Regions from separate parts of the Mesorhizobium sp. M1338 genome, predicted to be linked through region 4. Evidence: riboswitches for the same ligand, from Rfam matches in the RefSeq annotation. Region 4 holds a riboswitch; each other region holds the start of a gene.
The links. Region 4 has a riboswitch for cobalamin ahead of metE (5-methyltetrahydropteroyltriglutamate--homocysteine S-methyltransferase). Riboswitches for the same ligand answer to the same signal wherever they lie in the genome.

Region 1: it holds a riboswitch for cobalamin, as region 4 does, so the genes downstream of both, NKH19_RS09005 (aromatic ring-hydroxylating oxygenase subunit alpha) here and metE (5-methyltetrahydropteroyltriglutamate--homocysteine S-methyltransferase) in region 4, are expected to answer to the same signal.
Region 2: it holds a riboswitch for cobalamin, as region 4 does, so the genes downstream of both, bluB (5,6-dimethylbenzimidazole synthase) here and metE (5-methyltetrahydropteroyltriglutamate--homocysteine S-methyltransferase) in region 4, are expected to answer to the same signal.
Region 3: it holds a riboswitch for cobalamin, as region 4 does, so the genes downstream of both, NKH19_RS21965 (DUF1636 family protein) here and metE (5-methyltetrahydropteroyltriglutamate--homocysteine S-methyltransferase) in region 4, are expected to answer to the same signal.

Annotation. Positions count from the first base shown of each region.
Region 1 is NZ_JAMYLL010000006.1:202,304-205,965, forward strand. Features, by position in the region: gene NKH19_RS08985 (ABC transporter ATP-binding protein) at 1-733, shown strand, start outside; gene NKH19_RS08990 (DUF680 domain-containing protein) at 820-1,056, opposite strand; gene NKH19_RS08995 (DUF680 domain-containing protein) at 1,134-1,340, opposite strand; gene NKH19_RS09000 (DUF680 domain-containing protein) at 1,410-1,613, opposite strand; cobalamin riboswitch at 2,122-2,323, shown strand; gene NKH19_RS09005 (aromatic ring-hydroxylating oxygenase subunit alpha) at 2,439-3,662, shown strand, end outside.
Region 2 is NZ_JAMYLL010000004.1:28,251-31,912, reverse strand. Features, by position in the region: gene NKH19_RS05665 (pirin family protein) at 1-370, opposite strand, end outside; gene NKH19_RS05660 (DUF2277 domain-containing protein) at 409-675, opposite strand; gene NKH19_RS05655 (exodeoxyribonuclease VII small subunit) at 785-1,036, opposite strand; gene NKH19_RS05650 (histone deacetylase family protein) at 1,040-1,966, opposite strand; cobalamin riboswitch at 2,088-2,266, shown strand; partial or broken gene bluB (5,6-dimethylbenzimidazole synthase) at 2,270-2,944, shown strand; gene NKH19_RS05640 (hypothetical protein) at 3,061-3,662, opposite strand, start outside.
Region 3 is NZ_JAMYLL010000028.1:34,264-37,925, forward strand. Features, by position in the region: gene NKH19_RS21955 (cobaltochelatase subunit CobN) at 1-225, opposite strand, end outside; gene cobW (cobalamin biosynthesis protein CobW) at 244-1,281, opposite strand; gene NKH19_RS21965 (DUF1636 family protein) at 1,278-1,712, opposite strand; cobalamin riboswitch at 1,751-1,954, opposite strand; gene NKH19_RS21970 (winged helix-turn-helix domain-containing protein) at 1,986-3,185, opposite strand; gene NKH19_RS21975 (NADH-quinone oxidoreductase subunit A) at 3,505-3,662, shown strand, end outside.
Region 4 is NZ_JAMYLL010000018.1:46,485-50,146, reverse strand. Features, by position in the region: partial or broken gene metE (5-methyltetrahydropteroyltriglutamate--homocysteine S-methyltransferase) at 1-1,808, opposite strand, end outside; cobalamin riboswitch at 1,897-2,074, opposite strand; gene NKH19_RS17700 (OmpW/AlkL family protein) at 2,162-2,842, opposite strand; gene NKH19_RS17695 (prolyl oligopeptidase family serine peptidase) at 3,032-3,662, opposite strand, start outside.

The DNA.
Region 1 (3,662 bases), on a different contig from region 4:
CGACCGCTTGCCCAAGGCGATGTCGGGCGGACAGCGCCAGCGCGTCGCCATTGGCCGCGCCATCGTGCGCAATCCAAAGGTGTTCCTGTTCGACGAGCCGCTGTCGAACCTTGACGCCGCACTTCGCGTCGCCACACGCATCGAGATCGCCAAGCTCAAGGAATCGATGCCCGCCACGACCATGATCTATGTCACCCACGACCAGGTCGAGGCAATGACGCTGGCCGACCGCATCGTGGTGCTCAAGGACGGCCATATCGAACAGGTCGGCACGCCGATGGACCTCTACAAGAAGCCCGGCAATCTGTTCGTTGCCCAGTTCATCGGCTCGCCGGCCATGAACATCCTGCCGGCGACCATCGACAAGACCGGAAATCCGACTGTCGTCAGCCATGTCGGCGGGCGCAAGGCGACCGTGCCGATCACGACGCCTGCTTCGGCAAAGGGTGCCGCGGTGAGCTTTGGCGTGCGACCGGAGGACCTGATCATCGCCAGCGGTGCGGACTATCTGTTCGAAGGGACGGTCGACTATGTCGAGCAGCTCGGCGAAGTCCAGCTTGTCTACATCGACATCGGCCGCGCCGACCTGCCGCTGGTGACCAAGCTGCCTGGCAATGTCGAAGTCAAGCGTGGCTCGACATTGCGCCTGAGCGCCAATGGCGAAGATCTGCATATCTTCGACACGGATGGGCGGTCCTTCGCTCTTCACGAAGCGGAGGCGAAGGCGGCCTGAGAGGTCGCACGACGATACTGCCCTGTTACAAAAACAAGAGCGGCGGGCAAGGTCCGCCGCTCTCGTTTGGAGATCAGCTTCGGCTGTTAGCGGCCGAAGAGGTTTCGGTCACTGCCCTGAGGGGCGGACTTCGGTGCATCGCCCGACGAATTGAGCAGCTTGTAGACGGGCGATTCGCTCTTGCGGATCGAGCCCGTATGCGAGGTGTCGACGTTGACGGTCGACTGCTTGTTGATGTCGGTGCCGCCAGCGTTGTCGTTGCGGGCATAGGCGCTGCCGGCGGCAATCAGAAGAGCGGCGGCAGTAAGAACAATCTTTTTCATTTTGATACTCCGTATTCTCGAATTCGATACGGCGGGTTAACCCGCCGCATCGCTGTCGGATGTTGGTTTTGGTCGGGTTAGTTGTTGCCGAACAGGTTGCGGTCGCTGCCATGGTCGACAGGCGCCTGCGTGGCCGGCTCCGACTTCTTGACGGAAGCCGTGTACGAGCTGTCGACCGCGGCGGCAGGCTGGTCGGCGCCCTTGGAGCCAAAGTTGTCGCTGCCGGCGAAGGCACTGCCGGTGACGGCCAGAACGGCGGCGGCGGCAAGAAGGATCTTGTTCATTTTAGTCTCCTGGATTTCTGGATTTCGCCAGGACGGCGGGCAGACCCGCCGTCAACTGGGAATTGGTTGTTAGCGGCCGAAGAGGTTACGGTCGCTGCCCTGAGCGGGCGTCTGGGCAACCGGTTCCGAGGTCTTGGTGGAAGCCGTGTACGACTTGTCGACCGCGGCAGCAGGCTGATTGGCGCCGTTCGAACCGTAGTGGTCGCTACCATTAGCGAAGGCGCTGCCGGAAATGGCCAGAACGGCGGCGGCAGTGAGAATGATCTTTTTCATTTTTTTGTACTCCAGTATCTTCTTTTCCGTCCGTCCAGCGGCGTGTCTTGGAAGGGAAATCGCGTCGTTCGGACAGCCCCGATGTGGGAGGGCATCCTCGCCTTTTCCAATCACGAAGTTGTTCCGTGTGGACCATGAATCCGCCACTTGAAATTGTGCCACGGGATTCTACACGCTACTTTTTATTTATGTTTTTCAACACTTAAGCAAAATCGCCCGCTGGATCACCAACTGTTTCCAAGGCCCGGCGTTCACACCGTCCTGCACGCACCGTCAACAGAAACGAACCGTTCGGTTCGATTTTAGAACCAGCTAATAGTCACTTTTCGAAACCGTTAACCTTTTTGGTCGCCGGCAAGGGGCCGGCTTCGAGGAGATTGCAGTTGGGAATGGCCGCCGCGGAGATAGGATTTCGGCTCAACAATCGCCAACCGGAACGTTTCGCATGCGTGTCGCGCCGCATGGATACGATGTCGTTTTCATGCCGATGACGCGCCCGCGATCGTGGTTAGATCATACCATCTCAGGTGCCGCTTCGTGACGACGAGGCGGAGAATTGGGAAGCCGGTCAGAATCCGGCGCTGCCCCCGCAACGGTGGTGGAGTTCAAGTCGCAACGGGAGACCACTGGGCAGTTGCCTGGGAAGGTGTCGCGATGGTCCGTAAGGACAACTCCAGAGCCCGGAAACCAGCCCGAGATTTCTAGACTCGACTGATCGCGGTGGGCGGTCAAGAGGTGGATAGTGCATGTCCGGCGCATCGCCGGCCTGCGTCCGATCCTTCCTCCGTCACCACCATTTCAGTCCTTAAGAAACGAGGACAGGACATGGATATTCGCAACGACATGCTGAGGCTCTTGAACAGCCGCCGGCAAGGCTTTTCGCTGGAGCAGCCCTTCTACACCGATCCAGACTTTTTCAAGCTCGACATGGAGCTGATCTGGTATCGTGATTGGCTGTTCATCGGCCACGATTGCGAGCTGCCTAAGCCGGGCAGCTACATCACAGTGCAGATCGGCGACTATCCGGTCGTTCTTGTCCGCGACCAGCAAGGCAAGATCAACGCCTTCCACAATTCCTGCCGCCATCGCGGCAGCCGCGTCTGCAACACAGAGAGGGGTACGGCGGCAAAGCTGGTCTGCCCCTATCACCAGTGGACCTATGAGCTCGACGGCCGCCTGCTGTTTGCCCGCCAGATGGCCGACGGTTTCGACAAAAGTGAGTTCAGCCTGAAGCCGGTCGCCTGCGAGAGCGTCGGCGGCTACATCTTCATCTGCCTGGGCAAGGAGCCCGCCGATTTCGCGCCGATGCGGGCGATGATCGAACCTTATCTTTTGCCGCACCGGTTGCGGGAAGCAAAGATCGCCTTCGAGAGCACGATCATAGAGAAGGGCAACTGGAAGCTGGTCTGGGAAAACAATCGCGAGTGCTATCACTGCGTCGCCAATCATCCCGAGCTGTGCAAGACCTTCCCGGAAGCGCCTACCGTGACCGGCGTCAACGGCGCCGACAGCGACCCCGAAATGGTCGCGCATTGGGCCAAATGCGAGGCATCAGGCCTGCCGAGCAAGTTCCGCATCGATCCGGCCGGGCAGTACCGCGCCACCCGCGCGCCGCTGTTGCGCGATGCCGTCAGCTACACCATGACCGGCAAGCTGGCGGTGAAGAAGAACCTCTCCGACACTGTCTCCGCCGACAGGATCGGAACCTTGATGCACTATCACTATCCGACGACCTGGAACCACATCCTCATCGATCACGCGGTGACGTTCCGGGTGCTGCCGATCAGCGCCACGGAAACGGCGGTGACGACGAAGTGGCTGGTGCACAAGGACGCGGTCGAGGGGGTCGATTACACCATCGAAGACCTCACCCATGTCTGGACCGAAACCAACGACCAGGATCGCCGCATCGTCGAGGAAAACGCCTTTGGCATCCTGTCGCCCGCCTACGAGCCCGGCCCCTATTCGGAGTTGCATGAGGGCGGCGTGATCCAGTTCGTCGAATGGTATGCGTCGTTCATCGGCCCGCGCCTCGCCGAAGGCGGCCGG
Region 2 (3,662 bases), on a different contig from region 4:
CTTCGGGGGTACGCTCGGAATGGACGATGCCGCGGCCGGCGGTCATCAGGTTTACGTCACCGGGCTGGATGACCATTTCGGTGCCGAGTGAATCGCGATGCCTGATCCTGCCGTCGAACAGATAGGTGACCGTCGACAGGCCGATATGCGGATGCGGACGGACATCGAGCGCCTGCCCGGCGCGCAGGATCGCGGGGCCCATCCGGTCGAAGAAGATGAACGGTCCAACCAACCGCCTCTTGGCGGTCGGCAGGGCGCGGCGCACCTGAAAACCGCCAATGTCCTTGGCATTCGGGATGACCATAAGCTCGATCTGGTCGCTGGCGAAGGCGTCGCCGACTTCAGGGTCTTTCCCCGGGAAAAAGCTCATGAACTCTCCTCGTCGGCGCCAGAGGCAGCCTGGATGTATCAGGCAAACCGGATCGCCGATTTCGCCCTTAGTTTGGCCGCCACTTCTTCGCGATTGCGCGGATGCTGATGGGTTTCGAGTGAATCAAGCAGTTCGCGCGCCGATGCCGCGATGGCTTCGACCGCGTGGTCGAAGGCATGCTGATTCTGCTTCGAAGGCCGCGTCGTTCCGCTCAGCTTGCGGACGAACTGAAGTGCCGCGTCGCGGACTTCGTCGTTGGTAGCGGGCGGATCAAAATTGAACAGGGTCTTGATGTTTCTGCACATCGCTTCCGTATCTCCTCTTGTCCTGGAGCGCTTTCAATCGGGACGCGTTCTATCCTCGATCATGATCATGTCCAAAAGCCCGTGAGGCAAGACCACCGTTCGGACCGCCTCAATCCGCGTCAAGCGGCTCCGTTCCGACCGGCTTGCCATCGCGCGACAGCCTGATCTTCTCGACCTTGTCCTCGGCGGCCTTCAGCAGCCGGTCGCAATGCGCTTTCAGTGCCTCGCCGCGCTCATAGATCTTAATCGACTGGTCGAGCGGCACGTCGCCACGCTCAAGATCATCGACGATCTTTTCGAGTGCGTCGAGTGCCTGTTCGAAGCTCATCGCCTTGACATCTTCGTTGGTCTCACCGGCCATCATTCATCCTTTCATCAGTCGCCCGACATGGGCGGCGACCGAAAATGCCAATCCCTGCAGATCGTAGCCACCCTCGAGCAGGCTGACGAGCCGGTTGCCGCTGTGACGCGCGGCGCGCTGCATCAACTGGCCGGTCGCCCAGTCGAAATCGTCCTCGGTCAGGTTGATCTCGGCCAGCGGATCGCGGTGATGCGCGTCGAACCCGGCCGAAATGATGATCAGATCGGGCGCGAAATTGTCGAGCGCCGGCAGCACGCGCGACAGGAAGGCATCGCGAAACACCTCGCTGCCGGTCTGCGGCGCCAGCGGTACGTTGACGATGTTGCCGGCGCCGGTTTCGTTCTTCGCGCCGGTGCCGGGGTAGAGCGGCATCTGGTGCGTCGAGCAATAGAGCACCGACGGATCGTCCCAGAAAATATCCTGCGTGCCGTTGCCGTGATGCACGTCCCAGTCGACGACGGCAACCCGCTCGACACCATGCTTCTTCTGCGCATAACGCGCCGCGATCGCCGCGGTGTTGAACAGACAAAAACCCATCGACGTGGTTTTTTCGGCATGGTGGCCGGGCGGCCGGGCGGCTACGAAGACATTGTCGGCGCGGCCTGCAAAGACGTCGTCGACGGCGGCGTTGGCCGCACCGATCGCGGTGATCGCCGCCTGCCAGCTCTTCGGGCTGGCGGTGGTGTCGGCGTCGATGCGGGCGATTCCCTCGTCGGGAATGGCGGCGCGCACGCGGGCGACGAAATCGGCGGGATGGGCATAGAGGATGGTGGCCTCGTCGCCTTCCGGCGCCTGGATACGATCGAGCGCGGCAAAAGCTTCGTCGTCCAGCACGCGCTCGATGGCGCGCAAGCGGTCCGGCCGCTCGGGATGGCCGGGCGGCGTGAGGTGCTCAAGGAAGACTGGATGGGTATAGAGACGGGTAGCCATCGTCCTAATCTAGTGACCCGGATCGACAAAGGCCATGCACGGGCGGCCGATGATTGGGGAAAATCGCGCCTGCGTCCATTCGCGTCGCGGCAGGCATTGGCGTCGTCCGCGCTTCGGCGTAAGGTCCGTGGCACTGCCTGGTGCCCGCCGCAAGTGGGAGAATCGGGAACACGGTTGAACTCCGTGGCGTGCCCAACGCTGTAAGGGGGACCGCGCCGGTATGTGCCACTGTCGATACGGGAAGGCACCGGACGCGGGTTGATCCCAAGCCAGAAGACCGGCCTGGCAGGCATCGTCATCCGCATGGTCAGGCGGATGGCATTGATTGCAATCGCAAGGGGACAAGCGATGCCGGAACACATGACCGCTGCCGTTGGCGATGGATTTGAGCAGAATGCGCGCGATGCGGTGTATCGCGCCATGTTCACGCGGCGCGATGTGCGCAGCCACTTCCTGCCCACCGCGCTCGACGATGAGGTGCTGGCGCGGCTGCTGCTTGCCGCTCATCACGCGCCGTCGGTCGGCTTCATGCAGCCTTGGAATTTCATCGTCATTCGCGATGCCGAACGACGGGAAAAGGTGCGCGACCTGTTCCTGGCGGCGCGCGAGCAGGAATTGCCGGCCATCGAGGAAGAGCGCCAGGCGCTCTACCGCAAACTCAAGCTGGAAGGCATTTGCGAAAGCGCGCTCAACATCTGCATCACTTGCGACCGGCAGCGCTCGGAAGGTTCGCCGCTGGGACGCTGGCACAATCCGGAGATGGACCTCTACAGCACGGTCTGCGCGGTGCAGAATTTCTGGTTGGCGGCGCGCGCCGAAGGCGTCGGTGTCGGCTGGGTCAGCATCATCGAGGCGCAAGCGCTGAAAGGCCTGCTGTCAATTCCGGAGCATGTGACCCCGGTCGCCTATCTCTGCGTCGGCCGTGTCTCGGAGTTCGCGCCAAAGCCGGACCTTGAAACGCATGGCTGGGGACGGCGGCTGCCGTTGCCGGAACTGATCATGAGCGAGGTTTTTTCCGGGCAAGGTGAAGCGTTGCTCAAATCGACCGTGGCGCGCCTCAACACCGTTGCTGCCACGCCGGCGAGCCTCGCCGATCAGCTTGTCGCGCCGGCCGTGCCCCAACGCGAGCCGCCGAAGGAGGCCAGCGCCTTATCCTTAAGCTCCCTGAACTTCGACGACGCCTCGGCCAGCCGGGCATCCCAGTCGGGATCGGGCACCTGGCCGGCGATGGTCTTGAAATAGACCTGCATCAGGCAGGCGATGGCGAAGGGTTCGATGAACGCCGCCTTGAAAGCCCAGGCGAAGACGATGGCGAGCACGAAGGCCCAGCCGGCGAGTTGGCCGGGCATCAGGAAGAGAATGGCGCCGGCAGGCGCCAGCATCAGCAGGAAGATGACGAAGGACACGCCCCACATGATGACCGCCAGCCAGACGGCGTTCTTGACCATGACCTTGCCGTTCTGGGCATAGAGCACGACGCCCTGGCGCGCCGTCTCGAACGGCGAGGACGAATTGATGCGGATGTTGTAGCCGAGGATGATCTCGTCGACATAGGTCAGGGACAGGCGGATCACCGTGTTGATGAAGGAGACCAGGCCGCCCAGGCCCGGGATCGGCAGGAAGGCGGCGATGCCGCCGATGAGGCCGGTGATGGCGCGGATGGCGCCCTTGACCAGTTGGTCGACGACGAAAAGGA
Region 3 (3,662 bases), on a different contig from region 4:
GACGCTATCGACCCAGAGGTCAACGGACATGGGATGGCGCAGATCACGCAGGGCGGCCAGCCGCATCGAGGGCAGGCGGCCGGCATCGGCCTTCCACGCGGCCGCAAGGCCTGCAAGATCGCTGTCGGTGAAGGACAGGGCCACGATATCCGCCGGCATCTGCCGCAGATCGACCGGCTCGGCGAGGTCGTCGAGCGAGGCGGATGTCGTGGTTAGGATGTGCATCGCGACCCGTGTCCGAAATCAGCCGGCGAGTATACGCTCGATAGCCGGGCGGTTCAGCCCCTTGAGGCCAATGACGACGAGGCGCGAGCGGCGGTCGTCCGTGGCGGTCCAGGCGCGGTCATAATAGTGGTTGACGCGCGGCCCGACGGCCTGCAGCAGCAGCCGCATCGGCTTGCCGCCGACCTCGACGAAGCCCTTTATGCGCAGCACGTTCTCTTCCTCGGCGGCGGTGGCGACGCGCTTTGCCAGTTCATCGGGATTGGCGATCGAGGCAATGTCGACGATGAACGTGTCGAAGTCGTCATGCTCATGGTCGAATGCGCCGTCGTGATGGGACTTGCGGTTTTCGATGTCATCCTCGACGGCCAGACCGAGGCCGAGCAGCACCGAGGGATCGACCTTGCCGTGCGACGTCGGCACGATCTTCACCGCGCGAGCGGAGTGTTCGTTGATGATGGCATTGGCGCGGGCGGTGCCGGCTGCGTCCATCAGGTCGCTCTTCGACAGGATGATCAGGTCGGCGCAGGCGATCTGGTGCTCGAACACCTCCTCGACCGGATCGTCGTGATCGAGCGTCTCATCCTGGGTGCGCTGCGCCTGCAAGGCATCCATGTCGTTGGCGACGCGGCCGTCGGCCAGCGCCGGGCCGTCGACCACGGCGATCACACCATCGACGGTGACGCGGCTCTTCACGCTTGGCCACTGGAAAGCCTGGACCAGCGGCTTGGGCAGCGCCAGGCCCGAGGTCTCGATCAGGATGTGGTCGATCCTCGGCGTCAGCGCCAGGATCTGGTCGAGCGCCGGGACGAAGTCGTCGGCGACGGTGCAGCAGATGCAGCCATTGGCCAGTTCGACGATGTTTTCCTCCGGGCAGGTATCGATGCCACAGCCCTTAAGGATCTCGCCATCGATGCCGATGTCGCCGAATTCGTTGACGATGATGGCAATACGCTTGCCGCCGGCGTTTTCCAGGAGATGGCGGACCAGCGTCGTCTTGCCGGCGCCGAGAAAGCCGGTGACGACGGTGCAGGGAACACGGGAGACGGAAACGGTCATTTCAAGTCCTTCAGCATGTCGAGGGGAGGGATGCGGGCAACGAGGCCGCGCTTCAGGCTGTCGGGACGGCCGCGCCACGGGATCAGGCCGTCGGTCGAGGTGGCGAAGAGCTTGGCGCCGGTAACGAGGTCGGCGCCGCTGGTCGCGGTCAGGTCACCGAAGACATAGCTCCAGCAGCCGTCGCGCAGGATGGCGGCGCTGAGACGTCGCTTGCAATTGCCGAGGCATTCAACGCCGCGGACACGAATGTTGTCGCCAGATGCGGCGCGGCGCGTGTCGTCCGCCAGCAGTTCGCCAGCGCGAGGATGGGCGTCGGAGCCGGTCTCGTCGCGACAGGAGGCGCAGACGATCACGGTGACGCCGGCCAACGCATCATCGTGCCCGGACGAAACATCCGCTGTGCCAGCCGAAAAACTGCTGTCGTGGTCCAAAGATCGGCTCCTTGCCCGGAAACCCGCCGGGCGATCGGATTCTAAAGTCGCGGACGGCAGGTCTCCTGGCTCGCGGGTCATCGCCTTGGTAGCCGCCTTCCCGGGACCATCCCAGTGGCTTTCGGCCTTGGCTCTTCGCTTACAGTTGCGGGGACAGCCGCGGATTTGGGACAGATATCCCTCACCGCATTCCCTCTTGGCTCCTCTCGTTGAAGAGAAGAGACCGTCTCGACCGGGATTTAGGCTTTTGCGGGTAGCGGTGTCAACGCGAGCTTACGACACGGTTAGGTCGGCCAACGCCGGACCCAAGTCACCGGCGGACGTCACTTCGATGTGTTCGAGGCCGAGCCAGCCCTGCATCTGCTTCAATTCCTCGAACAGTTCGACGGCGGTCCGCGGCGGCGCGTTGGGCTCGGCGTAGGCGGCGTGGACGCGCAGCACGCCGGCCGGCCGGTCGGCCTTGAGATCGACGCGCGCCACGATCCTGTCGCCGAGCAGGAACGGCAGGACGTAATAGCCGTATTGTCGCTTGTCGGCCGGCGTGTAGATCTCGATGCGGTAGTGGAAGTCGAAGAGACGCTCGGTGCGCGACCGCTCGAAGACGACCGGATCGAACGGCGCCAGCAAGGCTCGGGCCTCGACCTTGCGCGGCAGGCGAGCGTCCCGGTGAAGATAAGCCGGCTTGTCCCAGCCTTCGACACGCACCGGCAAAAGCTCGCCTGTTTCGACCAGTTCCTCCAGCCGGCCCTTCATGTCCGCCGGCGACAGCCGAAAGTAGTCGCGCAAATCGCCTGATGTCGCGATGCCGTGGGCGCGGGCCGAAATGCGCAGCAATTCGCGGTGCGCGTCCTCGGCGGCCGGCACCGGCAGATCGAGGATCGCCTGCGGCAGCACACGCTCGGGCAGATCATAGAAGCGTTCGAAACCGCGACGGTGCGCAGTGGTGATGCGCCCGGCCCAGAACAGCCATTCGAAGGCATGCTTGGAGTGGCTCCAGCCCCACCAGCCGCCCGAGCCCTTCTGGCCTTCGAGCGCGGAAGCGGCGATCGGGCCGCGATCGGCGACCTGGCGGTAGATCTCTTCGATATAGGCGGCATGTTCGCGGCCCCATTTGGCGAGGCCCAGATACATCTCATCGCCGCGCTCGGCCCGTTCCATGCGCCAGCGCATCAGCGGGTATGTCTCGACCGGCAGGAAGGAAGCCTCGTGCGCCCAGTATTCGAACACCGTGCGCTTGCGCGTCACAGCCGCGTTGTCGAGCAGAGCGAGCGGGTAGGGGCCAAGGCGCGAATAGAGTGGCATATAATGGGCGCGCACCACCGCGCTGACGGAATCGATCTGCAGCAGGCCGGTGCGGGCCAGTACCCGGGCGAAGTGCCGGCGGTTCGGGGTGCCGATTGGGCGGGGATCGAGAAACCCTTGGGCGGCAAGCGCGATGCGCCGGGCCATGGGGAGCGAAATCTTTTCCTTCATGCAGGCGTCACTCTGAGGGCGATTGAGGGGTGATTCCGGCCGATGCTAGCAGGGTTTTGGCGGCAACCATGTCAGGAGAGAAAAGTGGAGTAAAAAGCGAAGGAAATCAAACAAGAGGGGATCGGACCAGTTTGCCGCGATATGCCGTCCAGGTCGGTGTTTTGAACAAGGTTTGACTTGCTTCGCTGGAAGTGCTGCGCTAACCCTCGCCGCGTTGCAGCATAGGCCCTTAAAACGGTTCAGCGGTTAAACTGTCACGCTTCCGCATTAGGGTCCGGTGCTGTAATCAACGTGGATTGGCGCCAACGGAAAGCCGAGCATGAACGCACTCTTGAGCTCATACCTGCCCATCGTCCTGTTCATCGGCGTGGCGCTGGTTGTCGGCCTGGCGCTGCTGGCCGCGCCCTTCCTGGTGGCCTACCGCAATCCCGATCCCGAAAAGCTCTCCGCCTACGAGTGCGGTTTCAACTCGTTCGA
Region 4 (3,662 bases):
AAAGCAATCTGACGGCAGACTTCGGAGCGGGGAAGGTCGTCGCGCACGAAAGACCAGTTAAGGATGGTCACGGGTCCGGTGAGCATCCCCTTCACCGGTCTCTTCGTCAGCGATTGGGCGAATTCCCACCAGTTCACCGTCATCGGATCGGGCCGCGACACGTCGCCGAATATGATCGGCGGCCTCACATAGCGCGACCCGTAACTCTGCACCCATGCGTGTTGGGTGAACACGAAACCGGAAAGTTGCTCCGCAAAATATTGCACCATGTCGGTGCGTTCGAATTCGCCATGGACCAGCACGTCGAGGCCAATTTCCTCTTGCCAGCCTATTGCCTCTTCAACCTCTTTCCTCAGGAGCAATTCAAACGCGAGGTAGCTAAGTCGTCCTTTGGCGTGAGCCGCCCGCGCATTGCGCACCTGCTGAGTTTGCGGGAAAGAGCCGATGGTCGTCGTCGGGAAAGGCGGCAGGCGGAGCTTTTCGATTTGAAACCGCGAACGTTCGGCAAAAACGCTCTTTCGCTGCTTCATGCAGTCGGCGATACCGGCAAGCTTTCTCTCGACGAGAGGATTATGCACCTTCGGCGAAGTTGCTCGGGCCGCAGCAGCGTCGTCAGCAGACTTTAGCTCCTCCGCAACCGTATGTCGACCTCCGGACAACGCGCTGGCGAGTACGGTCAGCTCGTCCATCTTTTGCGTCGCGAATGCGAGCCAGGACTTTGTGTCCCGATCAAGTGCGGTTTCCTGCTCAAGATCGACCGGAACATGCAAAAGTGAGCAAGACGGAGCGACCTCCACTCGGTCCAGCGGCCAGCCCGCGACAATACGCTTAATCCGGTCGAAAATGGCAGAGAGGTTCGCGCGCCAGACGTTACGGCCGTCGATCAAACCGAGCGACAGCACGAGGTCCTTCGGCGCAAGTCGGCCGGCCAGCTCCAGTTGCTCGGGAGCGCACGCAAGATCGACGTGCAATCCCGCTATCGGCAGCGAAAGGGCGGTCCCGAGATTGTCGCCCAATGCACCGAAATAAGTAGCCAGCATGATCTTGAGATCAGGCGCAGCTTTGGAGAGCCGATCGTAGGCAAATTCGAACGCGGCCTGCTCATTTGGGATCAGGTCAACAACTAGCGCTGGTTCATCGATTTGGAGCCAGTCGGCACCTGCGAAGTTCAAGCGCCGCAGAAGTTCCTCATAGACCGACAGCAACTTGGGAAGCAGAGCAATAGGGTTAAAGCCTCGGGCGGGCGACTTCGAAAGCTTGAGGAATGTAATTGGGCCAAGAATCACCGGGCGCGTATGAATGCCCAGCGCCCTAGCTTCGAGAAAATGGTCCACCGGCTTCGCCGAAGAAAGGACAAAGGCCTGGTCGTCAGCGAGCTCTGGGACGATGTAGTGATAGTTGGTGTCGAACCACTTCGTCATCTCCATTGCTCTCACCGCATGATCCACGCCTGCCGTCGGGCCCTCCGCAGCTTCGCCTTGGTGGCCTCGCGCCATTGCGAAATAAATATCCAGGGGGACGGGAAGATCCCCCTGGCTCCAGCCATAACGTTTCGGCACGGCACCGACCATTACCGCTGTGTCCAGAACATGATCGTAGAGGGAAAAGTCATTCGAGGGAATTATGGTCACGCCACGGTCGCGTTGCTCGATCCAGTTCGCCTCCCGCAGCGCCCGCGCCGTTTCCAAGAGGTCATCAGCGGCACATTTTTGCGACCAGTAGCTTTCAAGCGCGTGCTTCAATTCTTGACGACGGCCGATCCGCGGCAAGCCGAGCGTCGCAACTGGAACTTTCTGCAAGATAGACATACCACACCTCCGATTGAGGCGTGGATGCAAGGCAGACTTGACAAGTAGGCACAACGCCAGTTGCCGTGGCCGCCCAGACACCCCGCCTGTGGACCTCGTCGCCATGGCAGGTGGCTCACGGATCGTCACCTATGCCCGACTTCCCAAGGCTATTGACCTCAGTGACATCAGTGGGGCTTGGCTCGCCGTTGACAGGCGGGGGCAGCGCCGGAATTTTCGCCGGCTCCTTGCCTACGAGCAACAACACAACCTCTTCGAATGATCCGGTGGCCGATTTGGCTGTGCAGGACTGATGGTAAAAGGGCGCACCAGGCACCCTTCCTTTTCAGCGACCCGGCATTCGCCTTCCGTTATCAGAAGCGGTAGGTCACACCTGCGCCTATCAACCAGGGATCGAGAGCGGCCTTCCCCGTGAGCTTCGCGCCGTCCACCGTGACGTCGAAGTCTGGCTTCAGGAAAAGCTTCTTTACGTCGAAGTTGACGCCCCAGTGCTGATCCACCATGTAGTCGAACCCGACCTGCAGCGCGGTGCCGAACGTGTTCTTAACCTTGAGAGCATCGGCGCTGCCGGCGTCCTGGTTATAGAAGATCGTGTAGTTCACGCCGGCGCCGACATAGGGCTTGAGCGCGCCGAAATCGGTAAAATGATACTGCAATGTGAGCGTGGGCGGCAGCAGCCAAACCTTGCCGATATTGCCCAGCGCGCCGATCGCTCCTTGGCCCTCGATGTTGGCATAGGTGGTGCCGAGGATAAGCTCGGCGGCGATGTTGTCCGTGAAGAAATAGGAGATATCGAGTTCCGGCGTCACAGTGTCCGAATAGGAAAGACCGGAGCCGGGCACCGCATGTACGTAACCCGAATCTTCAGTGATGACCCCCAACGCGCGCAGCCGGATCTGCCAAGGGCTTGGCGCTTCCGTGACCGAGGCTCCTGCCTGCGGGACGCACGCGGGATGCGCAAGGTCCGCCGCGACGGCCTGCTGTCCCACCACCATGAGGATGACGGCCGCTGTTACTCCCCGCGCCACGCCCATTCGCTTTTTCGCCATGATATTCGCTCCTTGCTCTTCAGAAATGATGCGATGCACTATGAAAAATCCTGCTGGAATCGACGAAGCGCTCATGCGCAGTTTGCGTGGGACAGCGCACACATTATTTGCGCCGTGCTCGCAATCATCGACCTGTACTCACTTGTTGAAACGTTGCGGTTTGTCTCCGTCCACCTATCGAACGCCATCGGCTTGCCACCCGATCGCACTGCGAAGGAAATTGGTGCCCAGGGCAATGAATGCGGCCCGCTCCCGATTGTTCTTGCCGTAGCCGTGCCCGCCCGCGCCGGGCTCGTAGAAGTAGGCGGGATAGCCAAGAGCCTGCAGCTTTGCGGCCGTCTTACGCGCGTGGCCCGGGTGGACGCGGTCGTCCCGCTTCGTGGTGGCAAGCAGGATCGGCGGATAGGGCTGTCCTGGCGTCGCGGCGTGATAGGCCGAGATTTCCTTTAGGAAGATCCATTCCTCCGGCTTGTCGGGATCGCCATATTCGTCAATCCAGCTCGCGCCCGCCAAAAGCTTGGTGTAGCGGCGCATATCGGTAACCGGGACTGTGCAGAACAGCGCGCCGAAACGCTCAGGATAGCGGGTAAGCATATTGGCGATCAGAAGGCCGCCATTTGAGCCGCCCTGGGCGGCAATCCGCCTCGGCAGCGTAATGCCTCTTCGCACGAGGTCGGCGGCAACGGCGGCGAAATCGTCATGGGCGAGACGCTTGCCCGCCCTGCGCCCCGCCTCGTGCCAACGGGTGCCAAACTCGCCGCCGCCCCGGATGTTCGCCACCACGCACGTGCCGCCGCGTTCGAGC